One region of the Pseudoalteromonas sp. DL-6 genome, then DNA from elsewhere that is predicted to be linked to it. Evidence: predicted binding sites of a transcription regulator. Region 1 holds the regulator's gene; each other region holds the start of a gene.
What was found. Region 1 encodes MetJ, which represses methionine synthesis genes. Its sites were predicted from a motif close to TAGACGTCTAGACGTCTA; they were not measured.
Positions count from the first base shown of each region.

Region 2: the regulator MetJ is predicted to act here: its motif matches at 1,106-1,123, upstream of metA (homoserine O-succinyltransferase).
Region 3: the regulator MetJ is predicted to act here: its motif matches at 1,341-1,358, upstream of metK (methionine adenosyltransferase).

Region 1 is NZ_CP019770.1:345,384-347,668, reverse strand. It holds gene metB (cystathionine gamma-synthase) at 1-616, opposite strand, end outside; gene metJ (met regulon transcriptional regulator MetJ) at 815-1,135, shown strand; gene B1F84_RS01560 (malic enzyme-like NAD(P)-binding protein) at 1,208-2,285, opposite strand, start outside.
Region 2 is NZ_CP019770.1:908,221-910,505, reverse strand. It holds gene B1F84_RS04215 (homocysteine S-methyltransferase family protein) at 1-92, opposite strand, end outside; gene metA (homoserine O-succinyltransferase) at 82-1,029, opposite strand; gene ettA (energy-dependent translational throttle protein EttA) at 1,255-2,285, shown strand, end outside.
Region 3 is NZ_CP019770.1:2,466,523-2,468,807, reverse strand. It holds gene metK (methionine adenosyltransferase) at 88-1,239, opposite strand; gene tkt (transketolase) at 1,505-2,285, shown strand, end outside.

The DNA of each region.
Region 1 (2,285 bases):
CATCTGAATGACCATTGATATATTTAGTGGTTGAGTGAACCACAATATCTGCACCAAATTTAATCGGGTTTTGCAAAGCTGGCGATAAAAATGTGTTATCGGCAGCAACGAGTGCACCACACTGCTTAGCAATATCGGTAACTGCTTTAATATCAGTTAATCGTAAAATTGGATTACTCGGTGTTTCAATCCAGATCTGCTTAGGTTTAATAGCAAGAATATGCGATAAGCTTTCGCTTTTAGTGAAATCGACCACTTCAAGTTTCAACAAGCCGCGTTTTTCTAGTGAAGTAAATAAACGATAACTGCCACCATAACAATCGTGGGGGATCACTAACGTATCGTCACTATTTAATAACTGAGTGGTTAAGTGAACTGCCGCCATGCCTGTGGCAGTAATAATGCCTTTAGCGCCACCTTCAAGCTCGGTGAGCGCATCAGCCAAAATGTCACGATTAGGATTACCACTGCGGCCATAATCATATTGACGCTTGGTATCAAAGTCAGCAAATGAGTAAGTTGTTGATAAATAAAGCGGTGGAACAACCGCACCATGCTGTTTGTCGGCTTCTATTCCACTACGAACAGCAATTGTTGCCTTATTTTTTTCACTCATTTTCGCCACCTTTACCATTTTGGATGTTTAGACGTCTAAAAGGTAGCGCATGCAGTTTGAGATGTCAAAACATTTAAATGTCTAGATAGCTAAATAACTAGTATTTGACTATCTTTTTTAAACCGATAGAATTTCACGCATATTTACACGCTTTGATGCTGTGTGAGCAATTTATAATCTGAGGCAACGATACATCTTATGGCTAAATGGAATGGTGAATATATTCACCCATATGCAGAACACGGGAAAAAATCCGAACAAGTAAAAAAGATCACCGTTTCGATCCCGCTAAATGTATTAAAGGTATTAACTGATGAACGTACTCGTCGTCAAATAAACAACTTGCGCCATGCAACAAATAGTGAGCTTTTATGCGAAGCATTTTTGCATGCGTTTACAGGGCAACCGCTGCCTAATGATGATGATCTACGTAAAGACAATGCAGAAAAAGTACCTGAAGAGGTGAAGAAGATAATGCAAGAAATGGGACTAGAAGTGCCTATTTTAAATGAAGACTAAATTTCTTTATCTGTGTTATAAAAAAACCTCAGCAAATGCTGAGGTTTTTTTTGCGTTAATTCACACTTAAAATTACGCCATGTAGTTCTCTGGCATATCAATTTGTGCCACACCCGAATCAACTGCAGCTTGAGCAACCGCTTTGGCGATACGAGGCAATAAGCGCGGATCCATAGGTTTTGGTATAATATATTTTGCACCAAACTCTAATTTATCGATGCCAGCAGCAGTCAGTACTTCAGCCGGTACTGGCTCTTTAGCAATACTGCGAATTGCCTCTACAGCAGCTATTTTCATTTCATCGTTTATTTCACTTGCGCGTACATCTAATGCACCACGGAAAATAAATGGAAAACAAAGTACGTTGTTAACTTGGTTCGGATAATCAGAGCGGCCGGTCGCCATAATAAGATCGTTGCGTGCAGCATGTGCTAATTGCGGATCAATTTCAGGATCGGGGTTTGAACATGCAAATACAACTGGGCGGTCAGCCATTAATTTTAAATCATCGGCGGCTAATAAATTTGGGCCTGATACACCAACAAACACATCGGCATCTTCAATTACATCTTGTAAAGTACGTTTATCCGTATTGTTTGCAAATAATTGCTTATATTCATTTAAGTCATCACGACGTGTATGAATAACCCCTTTACGGTCTAACATATAAATATGTTCACGTAAGGCGCCACACTTAATTAAAAGCTCCATACAGGCAACAGCTGCGGCACCAGCACCTAAACATACGATAATCGCATCTTCAATTGCTTTGCCTTGTACTTCTAATGCATTTAGCATACCCGCAGCCGTAACAATTGCCGTACCATGTTGATCATCATGAAACACAGGAATGCTGCAACGTTCTATAAGTGCTTTTTCTATTTCAAAACATTCTGGTGCTTTAATATCTTCTAAATTGATACCACCAAACGTGTCTGCAATATTCGCAACCGTGTTGATAAAGTCTTCGGTTGTGCGATGCTTAACTTCAATGTCAATTGAGTCTAGTCCTGCAAAACGTTTAAATAATAATGCTTTGCCTTCCATTACTGGTTTTGAGGCAAGTGGGCCTAAATTCCCTAAGCCTAAAATTGCGGTGCCGTTAGTAATAACCGCAACCATATTTCCTTTACCAGTATACTTGTAAGCA
Region 2 (2,285 bases), 560 kb from region 1:
ATGGTTCCCATTGCACCATCTAAAATTAAAATGCGCTGTTTGAGCGCAGTGCTCAGCTGTTCATGCTTATTGTTTTGAGAATTATTCGGCATAGTTGTTAGTCCTTACGTCTTGGCTAACTAAGTTAATATCATAGGGTGTGGTTTGGTAAACGTAATAATTTAACCAGTTTGAAAACAGTAAAAACGCGTGGCTTTGCCATGTTTTAGACGGTTGTTTGCTGGCATCGTCATCAGGAAAATAGTTTTCGGGCTTTGGCGCATCGGGGCTTTTTTGTAAATCGCGCTCATATTCGGCTTTTAAACTGTCGGCATCGTATTCGGGGTGGCCGGTAATAAACACTTGGCTGCCCGATTTATTTTTAAGTAAATACGCCCCTACTCGTTCAGAGCCCGCTAATACCACCAGCTCTTCACAGGCGTTTATTTTATTAATATCTATGTGGCCATAGCGTGAGTGGGGGACTAAAAAGGTATCATCAAAGCCGCGGGTAAGTGCACCATGGGCAAAATAGCATTGATGGGTAAACACTCCGCAAAGTTTATTGTCTTTTAAATCGCGCTTTAAATTATAACGGTGGTATAAAGCTGCATGGGCAGCCCAGCACGAAAACAAGGTAGAAGTTACATGTTGCTCGGCCCAATCAATAATTACTTTGAGCTCTTCCCAGTAAGCTACTTCTTCATACTCTAAATGCGCGAGCGGTGCACCGGTAATTAACAGTGCATCGTAGTTGTTGTTTTTTACTTCTGAGAAATAACGATAAAAAGTATCTAAGTGTTGCTCTGAGTTGCTACTGCTGCGGTGCGTATCAAGGCGCAATAGCTCAACATTTACTTGCAGCGGAGAGTTAGCCAACAAGCGAATAAACTGTACTTCGGTTTCTACTTTATTAGGCATAAGATTAAGAATAGCCAAACGCATAGGGCGTATTTCTTGGGTCTTTGCACGCGTTTTTGGCATTACAAACACGTTTTCATGACGTAAACGTGCAATAGCTGGCAATTCGTCTTCTACTGTAATTGGCATTCTTAAAGCTCCTGCTCATAAAAACCGAGAGTTAATACGCTCTCATTATGAACACAACGCCAAAAATATCAACCTCTAGATGTATAGATGTCTAAATGAAATTTATTCACGCGGTTTGTATAAATTGAATATGTACTTTAAAACAGTGCCATTCGTTGACTGTTTCACCTGTGAGCCACTACAATACAGCATTGAAATTTTTATTATTATTTGAAGGCTTCTTCCATGGTTTTACCTGATAAGTTTATATTCTCGATGAGTCGAGTATCTAAGGTTGTGCCACCAAAACGCACTATCTTAAAAGATATTTCGTTGCATTTTTTCCCAGGCGCAAAAATTGGTGTGCTAGGTTTAAATGGTTCTGGTAAATCATCACTACTTCGCATTATGGCGGGTGTTGATGAAGAGTTTGAAGGTGAAGCTCGCCCTCAACCAGGCACTAAAATTGGTTACTTACCGCAAGAGCCTGTTTTGGACGAAAGCAAAACAGTTCGTGAAATTGTTGAAGAAGCTGTAGGTGAAGTAAAACATGCCCTTAACCGCCTTGACGAAGTGTATAACGAATACGCAATGGAAGGCGCTGACTTTGACGCACTGGCTAAAGAGCAAGGTGAATTAGAAGCGGTTATTCAAGCGCACGATGGTCATAATATCGATAACGTATTAGAGCGTGCTGCCGATGCACTTCGTTTACCTGAGTGGGATGCTAAAATTGAGCACCTATCGGGTGGTGAGCGCCGTCGTGTTGCTATTTGTCGTTTGTTACTTGAAAAACCAGACATGCTGATTCTCGATGAACCAACTAACCACTTAGATGCTGAGTCGGTTGCCTGGTTAGAGCGCTTCTTACATGACTACGAAGGCACTGTTGTGGCAGTAACGCATGACCGTTACTTCCTTGATAATGTAGCAGGTTGGATTTTAGAGCTTGACCGTGGTGAAGGTATTCCGTGGGAAGGTAACTACTCGTCTTGGCTTGAGCAAAAAGATGCCCGCTTACAACAAGAGCAAAAATCTGAAAAAGCACGTCAAAAATCAATTGCACAAGAACTTGAGTGGGTGCGTTCAAACCCTAAAGGTCGTCAAGCTAAGTCAAAAGCACGTATGGCGCAGTTTAGCGAGCTACAACAGTCTGATTACCAAAAACGTAACGAAACCAACGAATTGTTTATTCCACCTGGCCCACGTTTAGGTGACCAAGTATTAGAAGTAAACAACTTACGTAAAAGCTTTGGCGACCGCGTTTTAATTGATGA
Region 3 (2,285 bases), 1.1 Mb from region 1:
TAAACAGTTCGAGACTGTTTTACGACTAACTTAGTGCACATAGCAAAACGGCCCTAAAAAGGGCCGTTTAAATATTAGCTAAGTGGCTTATAGGCCAGCTGCTGCGCGAAGTGCGTCTGCTTTATCTGTGCGTTCCCATGGGAATTCGTCACGACCAAAGTGGCCATAAGCCGCTGTTGGAAGGTAAATAGGGCGCTCAAGGTCAAGCATTTGAATTAGGCCGTAAGGGCGTAAGTCAAAGTGTTCACGAATAAGTTCGATTAAACGCGCTTCTTCTAATTTACCAGTACCAAATGTTTCAACACTGATAGAAGTAGGCTCTGCAACGCCGATAGCGTAAGACACCTGAAGTTCACATTTATCAGCAAGACCTGCAGCAACAATGTTTTTAGCAACATAACGTGCAGCATAAGCCGCTGAACGGTCAACTTTTGATGGATCTTTACCAGAGAAAGCACCACCACCGTGACGAGCCATACCACCGTAAGTATCTACAATGATTTTACGACCAGTTAAACCACAGTCACCCATAGGGCCACCAATAACAAAACGACCTGTTGGGTTAATGAAAAACTTAGTTGCGCTAGTAATAAGCTCAGCAGGAAGTACTGGTTTAATAATTGTTTCCATTACCGCTTCTACTAAGTCATTTTGCGATACATCTTCGCTGTGCTGAGTAGAAAGTACAACGGCATCAATACCTACTGGCTTGCCATTTTCGTATGCAAATGTAACTTGTGATTTTGCATCTGGACGTAACCAGTTAAGCTCGCCGCTTTTACGAACCTCAGCTTGGCGTTGTACTAAACGGTGAGAATAAGTAATTGGAGCAGGCATTAATACTTCAGTTTCGTTACATGCGTAACCAAACATTAAGCCTTGGTCGCCAGCGCCTTGTTCTTCAGGGCTTGTACGATCGACACCTTGGTTGATGTCTGGAGACTGTTTACCAATCGTGTTTAAAATTGCACACGAATCGGCATCAAAGCCCATATCTGAGTGTGTGTAACCAATTTCACGTACTGTTTTACGTGTAATTTCTTCGATATCAACCCATGCGCTAGTAGTGATTTCACCACCAACCATAACCATACCGGTTTTAACGTAAGTTTCACACGCTACACGGGCATGAGAGTCTTGCTCTAGGATAGCATCAAGTACCGCATCAGAAATTTGATCGGCGATTTTATCCGGATGACCTTCAGAAACAGATTCAGAAGTAAATAAATGTTTTGCCATTGTAATTATGCTCACAAATATTGCGCTTCACAAACGTCGGTATTAGCGCTAAAAAATTAAGGCGCGTATTTTATCTAAAACAAGCGAACTTGCATAGTTTTTTTACGCCTAGACGTCTAAATAAAATATATAATAGTAAATGGTTCTTAAAAAATATTCATAATGTCCTATTTTTATGGGTTTTTAATTGCACACAGCCCCTACAATAAGTAAGAATGGAGGTATATAAATACCCGCGCAAATACATATAAAGGTAGGAGAATTCATGCCATCTCGCAAAGAACTTGCAAATGCTATTCGCGTCTTGTCAATGGACGCAGTACAAAAGGCCAAATCTGGTCACCCTGGAGCCCCTATGGGCATGGCTGATATCGCAGAAGTATTATGGCGCGATTATCTAAAACATAACCCAACAAATCCAGAGTGGGCTGACCGAGATCGATTTATACTCTCAAATGGTCACGGTTCAATGCTAATTTATTCTCTATTGCATTTAAGTGGTTATGATTTACCACTGGACGAAATTAAAAACTTCCGCCAAATGCACTCTAAAACGCCAGGCCACCCAGAATATGGATATGCGCCAGGAATCGAGACTACTACGGGTCCATTGGGTCAAGGGATCACAAATGCCGTAGGTATGGCAATTGCTGAAAAAGCATTAGCCGCTCAATTTAACCGTGAAGGCCATGACATTGTTGATCACCACACTTACGCATTTATGGGTGATGGTTGTTTAATGGAAGGTATTTCTCATGAAGCCTGTTCGCTTGCTGGTACATTAGGCCTAGGTAAGTTAGTGGCATTTTGGGATGACAACGGCATTTCAATTGACGGTGAAGTTGAAGGCTGGTTTAGCGATGACACACCAGCACGTTTTAAAGCATACGGCTGGCATGTAATTAGCGACGTTGATGGCCACGACAGCGATGCTGTAAGTGCTGCAATTAGCGAGGCAAAAAGCGTGACCGACAAACCAACGCTAATTTGTTGTAAAACAGTAATTGGTTATGGCTCACCTAATAAATCAGGTAGCCACGATTGTC